Regions from separate parts of the Shewanella submarina genome, predicted to be linked through region 3. Evidence: predicted binding sites of a transcription regulator. Region 3 holds the regulator's gene; each other region holds the start of a gene.
What was found. Region 3 encodes NrdR, which represses ribonucleotide reductase genes. Its sites were predicted from a motif close to AAACACNANATNTNGTGTTT; they were not measured.

Region 1: a site for NrdR is predicted at 2,498-2,517, ahead of nrdA (class 1a ribonucleoside-diphosphate reductase subunit alpha). Genes of this name have one in related genera too.
Region 2: a site for NrdR is predicted at 1,411-1,430, ahead of nrdD (anaerobic ribonucleoside-triphosphate reductase). Genes of this name have one in related genera too.

The regions. Positions count from the first base shown of each region.
Region 1 is NZ_JBHRTD010000017.1:313,993-318,242, reverse strand. It holds gene gyrA (DNA topoisomerase (ATP-hydrolyzing) subunit A) at 1-531, opposite strand, end outside; gene ubiG (bifunctional 2-polyprenyl-6-hydroxyphenol methylase/3-demethylubiquinol 3-O-methyltransferase UbiG) at 901-1,611, shown strand; gene ACFOE0_RS15295 (HAD family hydrolase) at 1,611-2,276, shown strand; gene nrdA (class 1a ribonucleoside-diphosphate reductase subunit alpha) at 2,685-4,250, shown strand, end outside.
Region 2 is NZ_JBHRTD010000012.1:344,064-348,313, reverse strand. It holds gene rssA (patatin-like phospholipase RssA) at 149-1,096, shown strand; gene nrdD (anaerobic ribonucleoside-triphosphate reductase) at 1,493-3,610, shown strand; gene nrdG (anaerobic ribonucleoside-triphosphate reductase-activating protein) at 3,696-4,169, shown strand.
Region 3 is NZ_JBHRTD010000018.1:801,892-806,141, forward strand. It holds gene ACFOE0_RS20585 (hypothetical protein) at 1-54, opposite strand, end outside; gene glyA (serine hydroxymethyltransferase) at 484-1,737, shown strand; gene nrdR (transcriptional regulator NrdR) at 1,898-2,347, shown strand; gene ribD (bifunctional diaminohydroxyphosphoribosylaminopyrimidine deaminase/5-amino-6-(5-phosphoribosylamino)uracil reductase RibD) at 2,395-3,537, shown strand; gene ACFOE0_RS20605 (riboflavin synthase) at 3,595-4,250, shown strand, end outside.

The DNA.
Region 1 (4,250 bases), on a different contig from region 3:
ACCTACCGCGATACCTGAGGCACCGTTTACCAGCAGGTTTGGAATTCTGGTGGGCAGTACAGCGGGGATCTGCTCAGTACCATCATAGTTAGGCACATAGTCTACGGTTTCTTTTTCCAGATCAGCCAGCAACTGGTGTGCAAGCTTCTCCATACGGATTTCCGTATAACGCATTGCCGCTGCAGCGTCACCGTCGATGGAACCAAAGTTACCCTGGCCATCCACCAGCGTATAACGCAGCGAGAAAGGCTGAGCCATACGTACTATGGTGTCGTAAACCGCGCTGTCACCGTGAGGGTGATATTTACCGATTACGTCGCCCACAACACGTGCAGACTTTTTATATGGCTTGTTCCAATCGTTCTTAAGTTCATTCATTGCGAACAAAACGCGGCGATGAACCGGTTTCAAACCGTCCCGCACGTCCGGCAATGCTCGTCCAACAATTACGCTCATGGCGTAATCCAGGTACGAATTCTTTAGTTCGTCTTCAATATTAATTGGCGAAATAGATGAAGCCAGATCAGTCATAAACTGCTCGATCCCCTGAAAATTTAGCTGACGCGCCGTAACCGGTGCCCTTGTTCAGCCAACAAACGTGATTTGGCATTCTAACACAGTTATTTAATGTCGCCAGATCCAAGTCGGAATGAAATAGCCCCCTTAGGTTACAGGGGTCAAAAAGCGGTCAGTTTAATGCCAATTTCGAGCATTAAACCTTAATTTGTGCCTTATTTATGTAAAACCAGCTTTATTAGGTTACAAAACAGTTCAGTTATCAGTCATCAAGGACAAAGATTGACCTGGATTAATAAACCTTTCACCCGACATGCTGTTTTATTTTGTAAGCCTGATTCATAATGACGCCGTTTTGCAATAAAAGCACACTCAGGGTAAACCATGGAACAGAATTACAACGTAGATCCAAAAGAAATCGCCAAGTTTGAAAGTATGGCCGCCAGTTGGTGGGACCCAAAGGGCGAATTCAAACCTTTGCATGAACTTAATCCTCTGCGTCTTAACTATATAGATGAGAAGTCAGGCGGTCTGTTTGGTAAGCAGGTACTGGATGTGGGTTGTGGCGGCGGTATTCTGTCTGAAAGCATGGCGCGTATCGGTGCCAATGTGACCGGTCTGGATATGGGCGAGGAACCGCTGGAGGTAGCACGCCTGCATGCCCTCGAAGCCGGCGTTAACATCAACTACATCAAAAATACTGCCGAGTCTCATCGAGATGAGCACAAACAACAATATGATGTGGTGACCTGTATGGAGATGCTGGAGCACGTACCAGATCCTCAGTCTGTTATCCAGGCTTGCTGCGATATGGTTAAGCCAGGCGGCTGGGTATTCTTTTCTACCATCAACCGCAACCTGCGCTCCTATGTCGAAACCATTCTGGGTGCCGAATACCTGCTGAAAATGTTGCCCATTGGTACCCATGACCACGCCAAGTTTATTCGTCCTTCGGAGCTGATGGCTTTGGTGGACAACACCGACCTCCTGTGTCGCGATGCCCACGGTATTACCTACAACCCAATCACAGGCCTGTTCCGCTACACCAAAAGTGTGGAAGTGAACTATATGATTGCCACCCAGAAGGTTGACTGATGTCAGCCCAGTTAATCGGTATCAAGGCTGTGCTGTTCGATCTGGATGGCACCCTGGTGGATACAGCGCCAGATTTGGTGGCTGCACTGAATCTGGCCCTCAAAGAGCATGGCCTTGAAGAGCAAAGCCTGGAGAGCATGCGTGAACAAGCATCTCACGGCAGTTTGGCTTTGGTTAAAGCTGCCCAGCCAAAGCTGGATGAAGACACCCAGTCACTGCTGCAACAGCGCCTGCTGCATTGGTACAGCGAGGTCAATGGCAAACAGGCGTCATTGTTTGATGGCATCGGCCAACTGCTGGATGAATTGATCCTTAGAGATATAAAGGTGGGAGTCATTACCAATAAGCCCGCCCGCTATACCCGGCCCCTGCTCGATGCTCTGGGGCTAACAAATAAGCTCAGCTGCATTATCAGCGGCGATACCTGTACTCGCAGCAAGCCAGATGTGGCTCCTATGTATCTTGGGGCCATGCAATCCGGTATTGCAGTGGATGCGATCGCTTATCTTGGTGATGCCGAGCGGGATCTGCTGGCGGCTAAAGCGGCCGGCATGCAGGGAGTCACAGCTCTGTGGGGATATATTTCTGCAACAGATGATCCCGGGATCTGGCCCGCAGTTTTACAATTAGTGTCGCCTTTATCACTTTTGGATCACCTTAAATAAGCAGAACGAATATCTGGATCGCTTGATAAAGTCGCAATCAGAATTTTCGTTTTAAGGGGCACGAATTTCATCCACTGGCCTGCAGTGCGCGTAGCTTTATACCTCCGGGGTTAGCCCCTGCTCACCCCCGGAAATTATCCTCATCTTATCCACAAGATGTCATATAATTTGCAACTTGCAAATCCCCCAAAACCTCACTATCTTGTAGTTAAGTTTGAATTTGACACCATATATAGTGTGTCGCATGAAATCCGAACACTAATAACACGGTTCACAAAAACCGGATAAGCAGTGCGCTGACAGTAGTTATCGCCCGCCTTGGCCAGTCTGGCCTGTTTGCGTTCAGGGTATTCAGTAGTAGCGACACACCAGGTGTTTTTTGTCTTTTACATTCAGGGCTCATTTTTAATGAATAGCAATATGACAGTCACCAAGCGTAGTGGAGAGCGTGAAGCTATCGATCTCGATAAGATCCACCGCGTTATTACCTGGGCAGCTAAAGGATTAGACAAGGTATCTGTTTCCGAAGTAGAACTGCGTTCTCACTTACAGTTCTATGACGGTATCCCCACCGAAGCTATCCATGAGACCATTATTAAAGCTGCAGCGGACCTGATCTCTCCGGAGTCTCCGGATTATCAGTTCCTGGCGGCACGTCTGGCCATTTTCCATCTGCGTAAAAAGGCCTACGGTCGATTTGAGCCACCCGCTCTGCACGACCATGTCACCCGTCTGGTAGAACTGGGTAAATACGACACCCATATTCTGGAAGATTACAGCAAAGAAGAGCTGGATATTCTGGACTCCTATGTTGACCACTGGCGTGATATGAACTTCTCTTATGCTGCAGTAAAGCAGCTGGAAGGTAAGTATCTGGTTCAGAACCGTGTCACCGGCGAAGTGTATGAGAGTGCGCAGTTCCTCTACATTCTGGTTGCTGCCTGTCTGTTCGCCCGTTACCCACGGGAAACCCGTCTGCAGTACATCAAAGACTTTTACGATGCGGTATCTACTTTCAAGATCTCGCTGCCTACACCCATTATGTCTGGTGTGCGCACCCCTACCCGTCAGTTCAGTTCCTGCGTACTGATCGAGTGTGGTGACAGCCTGGATTCAATCAATGCGACTGCGTCTTCTATTGTGAAGTACGTCAGCCAGCGTGCCGGTATCGGCGTGAACGCCGGTCGTATTCGTGCTCTGGGTAGCCCAATCCGTGGTGGTGAAGCCTTCCATACTGGTTGTGTGCCTTTCTACAAGTATTTCCAGACTGCGGTTAAGTCCTGCTCTCAGGGTGGCGTACGTGGCGGAGCTGCAACGCTGTTCTATCCTATGTGGCACCTGGAAGTAGAATCTCTGCTGGTTCTGAAAAACAACCGTGGTGTAGAAGACAACCGTATCCGTCACCTGGACTACGGCGTACAGCTGAACAAGCTGATGTACACCCGCCTGATCAAGGGTGGCAACATCACTCTGTTCAGCCCATCGGATGTACCAGGTCTGTACGATGCCTTCTTCGAAGATCAGGATGAGTTCGAGCGTCTGTATCTGCAATATGAGCAGGACGACAGCATACGTAAGAAGAGTCTGAGAGCGTCTGAGCTGTTTGGTCTGATGATGCAGGAACGTGCCTCTACCGGCCGTATCTATGTACAGAACGTGGATCACTGCAACACCCACAGTCCATTCGACTCCAAGGTTGCACCAATTCGCCAGTCCAACCTGTGTCTGGAAATTGCACTGCCAACCAAGCCGATGAACAACATCGACGACGAAACCGGTGAGATCGCCCTGTGTACTCTGTCGGCCTTGAACCTGGGTGCCATTCAGAACCTGGATGAGCTCGAGCACCTGTCAGATCTGGCAGTACGCGCACTGGACAACCTGCTGGACTATCAGGACTATCCAATCAAGGCCGCTGAAATTGCGTCCATGAACCGTCGTACTCTGGGTATTGGTGTGATTAACTTCGCCAAC
Region 2 (4,250 bases), on a different contig from region 3:
TATACCCAAACCGTGACAAGGGGTATGTACCGGCAGAATTTTCGCACCTGACAATATATGTTGTCATCCTGCTGACTTGGTGGTGACTCAGCATCTGCGTATACTGCGTCCCCTGTTAGATCGAACAAAGAGATAGGAGAACTTGCCTGTGAGCGAACAAAAACCGCTGACGATAGGACTGGCTCTGGGGAGTGGCGCGGCTAAAGGCTGGGCCCATATAGGGGTGCTGAAAGGGTTGGCGAAGCTGGGGATCTATCCCGACAAGGTCGCTGGTTGCTCGATTGGTGCCTTGGTTGGCGCAGCTTATGCCAATGACAACCTGGAAGAGCTGGAGTCCTGGGTAAGAGGATTTTCTCACTGGGATGTTCTGGGGCTGATGGATTTAAGCTGGCGTAAGGGTGGGCTGATTGGAGGCGAGCGGGTGTTCAATGTACTCGAGTCTCATATTGGTGACGTGCGTATTGAAGATCTGAAGTTACCGTTTACTGCCGTGGCGACCGACCTGTATTCAGGCCAGGAGATCTGGTTCAGTGAGGGGGAACTTCGTCATGCGGTGCGGGCATCCTGCTCCATGCCGGGCATTCTGTCCCCGGTTCAACAGGGAGACCGTTGGTTGGTGGATGGCGCAGTAGTGAATCCGGTTCCAGTGTCTGTTGCCCGAGCTATGGACGTAGATGTCGTTATCGCGGTTGACCTGAGTGGTGAGCGTCGCCGTCGAATTCAGGCTGTACCTGTGAACCTGAAAAGTGAGCAACCTACTGAAGCTGAGCTGGTCAAAGCGGATGAACACAGTGCTACCGGCTTTACAGATTTGTTGGCCAGAGGCCGGGACTACCTGACCGGGCTAACCGATGTATTCACCAGCAAACCTAAACAAGACCCTGGCATGCTGGCGGTAATGTCTCAGTCTATGGATATTCTGGAGCAACGGCACAAGCGTGCCCGTCTGATGGGCGACCCACCGGATGTCTGTATTCTGCCCAAGGTGTCTGATATTGGGATTATGGAGTTCCACCGTGCAGAAGAGGCGATCGCTGCCGGTGAACAAGCTGTACTGAAAGCCCAACACCAGATTGAAGTGGTACTTGGTAAGTAGCATCACAAATAACTGGCTACAAAAGGCTACGTTAGTCGCCATATCAGCATCGGCTGATTAACAATGCCTGCATAAAACACCCGGTTTTTTACCGGGTGTTTTCGTTATACCTGCAAGCTGAAGTAAGTGAACAGTCATTAAATTTTCTTTCTGAGCTTGAACGCACATTCGGCCTCCGACTAGCGCCAAAGAAACATGGGGTCAAGGAGATCCTGGTCACTTTTTGGGGCTGGCAACACTAATCACTCACGCTTTGAACTGTCATCCCCGGAACTTGATCCAGATCAAGGTAAAAGCCGGTTGCTTGGCGCTTAATACGCAACATCTTGTGTTCTAGTACATGCAAGGCACTATATATAGTAAGTGTCTTGTCTACCTCGGGAGTGATAAAGCCTTATGCCAGTTGTGATTAAGCGGGACGGTTGCCGTACCTCTTTTGACGGTTCCAGGATTAGGGACGCGGTAATTGCAGCCGCAAAATCTGAAGGGATTACAGACGTTGATTATGCGCAGACCGTGGCTGATGGTGTCAGTCAGGCCGTAGCACATCTGGACGAAGTGGAGATCTCTCACCTGCAGTCTCTGGTGGAAAACCAGTTGATGGAAGGTCCATACAAGCAGGTAGCCCGTCACTATATTGAATACCGTCACGACCGTGACGTGTGTCGTGAGACCTCAAGCCGCCTGAACATTGAAATTCGTGGTCTGATTGAGCAGAGCAATGCCTCTATCCTCAACGAGAACGCAAACAAAGACTCCAAAGTGATCCCAACCCAGCGTGATTTGCTGGCTGGCATCGTGGCGAAGCATTACGCCAAGTGTCATATCCTGCCAAAGGATGTTGTTGGTGCTCATGAGCGCGGTGAAATCCATTACCACGACCTGGATTACTCACCATTCTTCCCTATGTTCAACTGTATGCTGATCGACCTGGCCGGCATGTTGACCCAGGGCTTTAAAATGGGCAACGCTGAGATTGAGACTCCTAAGTCTATCTCTACTGCAACTGCGGTCACTGCGCAGATTATTGCTCAGGTAGCCAGCCATATCTATGGCGGTACCACGATTAACCGTATAGATGAAGTACTGGCGCCGTTTGTGGCCAAGAGCTATGAAAAGCACCTGGAGATTGGCCGTGAGTGGGCCATTCCCGATGCCGAAGCCTATGCCCGTGCCCGTACCGAAAAAGAGTGTTACGACGCATTCCAGTCGCTGGAGTATGAAGTGAATACTCTGCACACCGCCAATGGCCAAACGCCATTTGTGACCTTTGGTTTTGGTCTGGGTACCAGCTGGGAGTCCCGTCTGATCCAACAGTCCATCATGAAGGTGCGTATTGGTGGTCTGGGCAAGAACAAGAAAACTGCAGTGTTCCCTAAGCTGGTGTTTGCTATCCGTGATGGTATCAACCACAAAGCTGGCGACTGTAACTACGACATCAAGCAACTGGCATTGAAGTGTGCCACCCAGCGTATGTACCCGGACATCCTCAACTATGAAATGGTTGAGAAGGTCACAGGTTCCTTTAAGACGCCAATGGGTTGTCGCAGCTTCCTGGGTACCTATGAAGAGAATGGTGAACTGATCCACGAAGGTCGTAACAACCTGGGTGTAGTGAGCCTGAACCTGCCGCGTATCGCGTTGGAAGCCAAGGGTGATGAAGCCGAGTTCTACCGTTTACTGGAAGACCGCCTGGCGATTGCCCGCAAGGCCTTGGATACCCGTATCGAACGTCTGCAGGGGGTAAAAGCCCGAGTTGCACCAATCCTGTATATGGAAGGTGCCTGTGGCGTGCGCCTGAAGCCGGATGATGAAGTGTCTGAAATCTTCAAAAATGGCCGTGCATCGATCAGCCTGGGTTATATTGGTCTGCATGAAACCATCAATGCCCTGTACGGCACTGAGACTCATGTATTTGACAGCGAAGAGCTGCGTGAGAAGGCGGTTGCCATTGTAGCTCGTCTGAAAGCTGCCACTGAAGCCTGGAAGAAAGAAACCGGTTATGGCTTCAGCTTGTACTCCACGCCAAGTGAGAGCCTGTGTAGTCGCTTTGCCAAACTGGACGCCAAAGAGTTTGGCTTGGTTGATGGTGTGACTGAAAAAGGTTACTACACCAACAGCTTCCACCTGGATGTTGAGAAGAAAGTGAACCCTTACGATAAGCTGGATTTTGAACAGCCTTATCCGGAAGTGGCTAACGGTGGCTTCATCTGTTACGGCGAATACCCGAACATGCAGCACAACCTGGAAGCGCTGGAAAACGTATGGGACTACAGCTTCAGCCGCGTACCATATTATGGTACCAACACGCCGATCGATGAGTGTTATGACTGTGGTTACACAGGTGAGTTTACCTGTACCAGTAAAGGTTTTACCTGCCCTAAATGTGGTAACCACGAACCAAGCCGTGTGTCGGTAACCCGCCGCGTATGTGGTTACCTGGGTAGCCCGGATGCGCGTCCGTTCAACCACGGTAAGCAGGAAGAAGTGAAGCGTCGGGTTAAACACCTGTAATCGTCAGACTTCACTGAAGCATTTAGTTTTAAAGGCGCTCCTTGTAAAGGGGCGCCTTTTGTCCTTTCCCGTCAGGAGAAATGAGATGAATTATCACCAGTATTATCCGATTGATGTGATCAATGGTCCGGGTACGCGTGCCACCTTGTTTGTAGCCGGTTGTGAGCACCAGTGCCGCGGCTGCTACAACCAGAGCACCTGGGATCCCCGTTCGGGTCATCTGTTTGATGAGGCGATGATGGATACCATTATCAAAGATCTCAATGACACCAGAGTGAAGCGTAAGGGCTTATCCCTTTCAGGAGGCGACCCTTTGTTTCCCGGTAACCTGTCTGCCATCAAAACTTTGCTGGAGCGGGTGCGTGCGCAGTGCCCGGGGAAAGATGTGTGGATGTGGACCGGTTATACACTTGAAAACTTAAGCCCGGAGCAGCGCGCTGTGGTCGCACTGGTTGATACTTTGGTGGACGGCAAGTTTGAACAGCAACTGCATGATCCTTCACTGGCTTTCAGGGGCAGCAGTAACCAACGTATTATTCCATTGACACAGGTCGAATAAGCTCTGCAACTATCGGGGGATACTGATATAATCCCGCCAATCTTCAGCAGGTATGCGGTGCTTTCCCGGACGGTTTGAGTT
Region 3 (4,250 bases):
AGTCAGCAGCAGTGTCATTCGACATAGCTGGGCACGCAGGGATTGGGAGAACATAAACAATGCCTAATGTAATAAAAGCCGCGCAGTTTACTGGGCCGATCACAGTTTCTCCAATAACAAATTGTCCTTGCCCCTATGCCTCAGGTGCATAGTGTGAAGGTATTCGTGATTTGGAACTGGCTCCAAAGGGAATTTGGCACAAAGACGGCAGGTAAACTGAATGGCGACAATGCACGTAGCAAGATAAGGGGCAGGAATTGAGTTTACGTTTTGCCGAACAAGTCAGGCTGTTCACGTCAAAGCCTTGTGCGAAAAGGGATTGTCGTTTGCAGGTTGTGTGAAATAGCGACGATGAACGGATTTCTATACAGCCTTGCAACATTTTCAGGATGACTGGACTGTGATTGTGATCAATCGCGGAGTAGAATACCGCGCAACCCTACGATTAAGAATAAGTTTATTAATTTAACAGCCGGAGTGACCATGCTGACTAAAGACATGAACATCGCGGATTACGATCCCGACCTGTTTGCGGCGATTGAGGATGAGACCCGTCGTCAGGAAGAGCACATTGAACTTATCGCCTCCGAGAACTACACCAGTCCTCGCGTAATGCAGGCGCAGGGTTCTCAGCTGACCAATAAGTACGCCGAAGGTTATCCGGGTAAGCGCTATTATGGTGGTTGCGAGTATGTCGACAAAGTAGAAACCCTGGCTATCGAGCGCGCTAAAGAGCTGTTTGGTGCTGTGTATGCCAACGTGCAGCCACACTCAGGTTCTCAGGCTAACCAGGCCGTCTATATGACTCTGCTGAAGCCTGGTGACAAGGTGCTGGGCATGAACCTGGCACACGGTGGTCACCTGACTCACGGCTCACCGGTTAACTTCTCCGGCAAGCTGTATGACATCATTCCTTATGGTATCGATGAAGCGGGCAAGATTGATTACAACGAGCTGGAAACTCTGGCCGTTGAGCACCAGCCAAAGATGATTATCGGTGGCTTCTCTGCCTACTCAGGCGTGGTTGATTGGGCCCGTATGCGTGAAATCGCAGACAAAGTGGGTGCTTACCTGTTTGTAGATATGGCTCACGTAGCGGGTCTGATTGCAGCCGGTGTATACCCGGACCCACTGCCACACGCTCATGTAGTAACCTCTACCACTCACAAGACGCTGGCCGGTCCTCGTGGCGGCATCATCCTGTCTGCCCATAACGACGAAGATCTGCACAAGAAGCTGAACTCTGCCGTATTCCCGGGTGGTCAGGGCGGTCCTTTGATGCATGTTATCGCCGGTAAAGCGGTGGCCTTCAAAGAAGCACTGGAGCCAGAGTTCAAGGTATATCAGGCGCAGGTTGTGGCTAACGCCAAAGCTATGGTGGAAGTGTTCCTGGAGCGTGGCTACAAGATCGTTTCCGGTGGTACCGAAAACCACCTGATGCTGGTGGACCTGATCGACAAAGATATCACGGGTAAAGAAGCTGACGCTGCCCTGGGCCGCGCCAACATTACAGTGAACAAGAACTCAGTGCCAAACGACCCTCGTTCTCCGTTCGTGACTTCCGGTATCCGTATCGGTACGCCTGCCATCACCCGTCGTGGCTTTAAGGAAGATGAAGCCAGGTTGCTGACCGGTTGGATCTGTGACGTGCTGGATGATGTGAACAACGAAGGCAACATTGAGAAGGTGAAGCAGCAGGTTCTTGAGCTGTGTGCCAAATTCCCTGTGTATGCCTGAATCCTGAATTGATGCTGATGGATTGAGTAATTTACCCAGATATGAGGTAGCTCAGCTTTTTCCATTGGTGTAAATAGGATAGACTTTGATGGCCGCCGGCAGCTTGACTGCCCGGCGGCCATTTTGATCTATATCCAGTTAAGGCTCTGCCGGAGGCACAATGCACTGTCCGTTTTGCAACGCAACCGATACCAAGGTTATCGACTCACGTTTGGTGGGTGAGGGCCATCAGGTCCGGCGTCGCCGTGAATGCACAGAGTGCCACGAAAGATTTACCACCTTCGAAGGTGCTGAACTGGTGATGCCACGTGTGATTAAGCAAGATGGCAGTCGTCAGCCCTTTGATGAAGAGAAGCTGCGTGGCGGTATGCTCAGAGCGGTAGAGAAACGCCCTGTGTCCATGGATCAGATTGAGCAGTCGCTCAGTAAGATTAAGTCCATGGTGCGTGCAACAGGTGAACGTGAAATTCCGTCTGAGTTGATTGGTAACCTGATGATGGAGCAGTTGATGCACCTGGATAAGGTTGCCTATATTCGATTTGCGTCGGTATACCGCGCATTTGAAGATGTTTCCGAGTTTGGTGAAGCGATCGCCAAACTGCAAAAGTGATTGAATGCCGGGCTTCACAGCCCGGTTTTACTACCCGGGTACTTCCCATGTGGTCTGCTCAAGATATTCAAATGATGGCCCGCGCCATCCAGCTCGCCAAACGTGGCCGCTTTACCACGGCACCCAACCCCAACGTGGGCTGCGTGCTGACCGTCAACGATGAAATCGTCGGTGAAGGCTTTCATATTCAGGCCGGTGGTCCCCACGCCGAAGTGCATGCCTTGCGCATGGCCGGTGATAAGTCCCGGGGCGCAACTGCCTATGTGACTCTGGAACCCTGCAGTCATTACGGCCGCACACCTCCCTGTGCCAAAGGCTTGATTGAAGCCGGTGTCGCCAGAGTCGTGGTTGCCATGACAGATCCCAACCCTCAGGTCGCCGGTCGCGGCATCAATATGCTTAAAGATGCCGGTATTGAGGTGCAGACAGGTCTGCTGGAAGTGGATGCTCGTGCCTTGAATCCGGGCTTTCTGACCCGTATGGAAACCGGCTTACCCTTTGTGACTGTGAAAGTCGCGGCCAGCCTTGATGGTAAAACCGCACTGTCCAACGGCGTCTCCAAGTGGATTACCGGTCCCCAGGCCCGTGCGGATGTGCAGCGCCTGCGTGCCCGTCACCCGGCACTGGTTACCGGCATTGAAACCATTCTGGCTGACAATCCCACTCTGAATGTGCGCTTTGATGAGCTGGGCTCTGTGGTCGCTGAGACAGGCGTGCTGGATGAGTCCAATGTGCAGCAACCCTTGCGTGTGGTGCTGGACTCGAGTGCCAGACTGACAGCTGAACAGGCGTCGAACCTGTTTGGTTTTGCCTCGCCCATACTGCTGGTGTCGACTCTGGCATACAGTGATGCGCAATTGGCCGCTTTTCCTGAGCATGTTGAAACTCTGGTGCTTGCCGCCAAAGATGGCCGTGTTGATTTGGCCGCCTTGCTGGCTGAGCTGGGTAAACGGGTGAATGCCGTGCTGGTGGAAGCGGGTGCGACCCTGGCTGGGGCATTTGTTGCGGCTGATTTGGTTGATGAGCTGGTTTTGTACCAGGCGCCAAAATTGCTCGGCAGTCACGGTCGTAACATGTTGGTCTTGCCCGACTGGCAAACCATGGATAGCATTCCTGCCATGACATTGTGTGACGAGCGCAAGATTGGCAGCGACAGACGTTATATCTTCAGTCTGCGCCGCGCAGATTAACCGACAGAATTTCCAACTCAGAGGCTTAATGCGTCTGAGGTTACAGAGTGAGTAACTATGTTTACCGGCATTATTGAAGCAGTAGGGACGATTCGTCAGATCCAGCGTCGGGGCGATGATATTCGTCTGACCGTCGCCAGTGGCAAACTGGATTTGGCCGATGTAAAGCTGGGTGACAGTATTGCCACCAATGGTGTGTGCCTGACGGTAGTTGAGCGTCTGGCCGATGGTTATGTGGCCGACGTGTCAGCTGAAACTGTGGCTCTGACCGGCTTTAACCGTTATCAGGTGGGCACTAAGGTGAACCTGGAAAAGGCGGTGACCCCAACCACGCGTCTGGGCGGGCATATGGTGTCAGGTCATGTGGATGGTATTGCTACCGTCGCTGAACGCAGCAACCGCGGCGCCGCTATTGAATTCTGGCTGGAAGCGCCAGCTGAGCTGGCCCGCTATATCGCCCACAAGGGGTCCATCACTATTGATGGCGTGAGTCTGACCACCAACGAAGTGGATGGCAATCGCTTCCGTCTGACGATTGTGCCCCATACCGCGGCGGAAACCACACTGCTGGATATGCATGCCGGTACTCAGGTCAATATTGAAGTGGATCTGGTCGCCCGTTATCTGGAACGGCTTATCAGCTTTAAAGACGATGACAAATCTGCTGGCGGCGTCACCATGGAGCTGCTGGCCCGCGCTGGTTTTATGCGTTA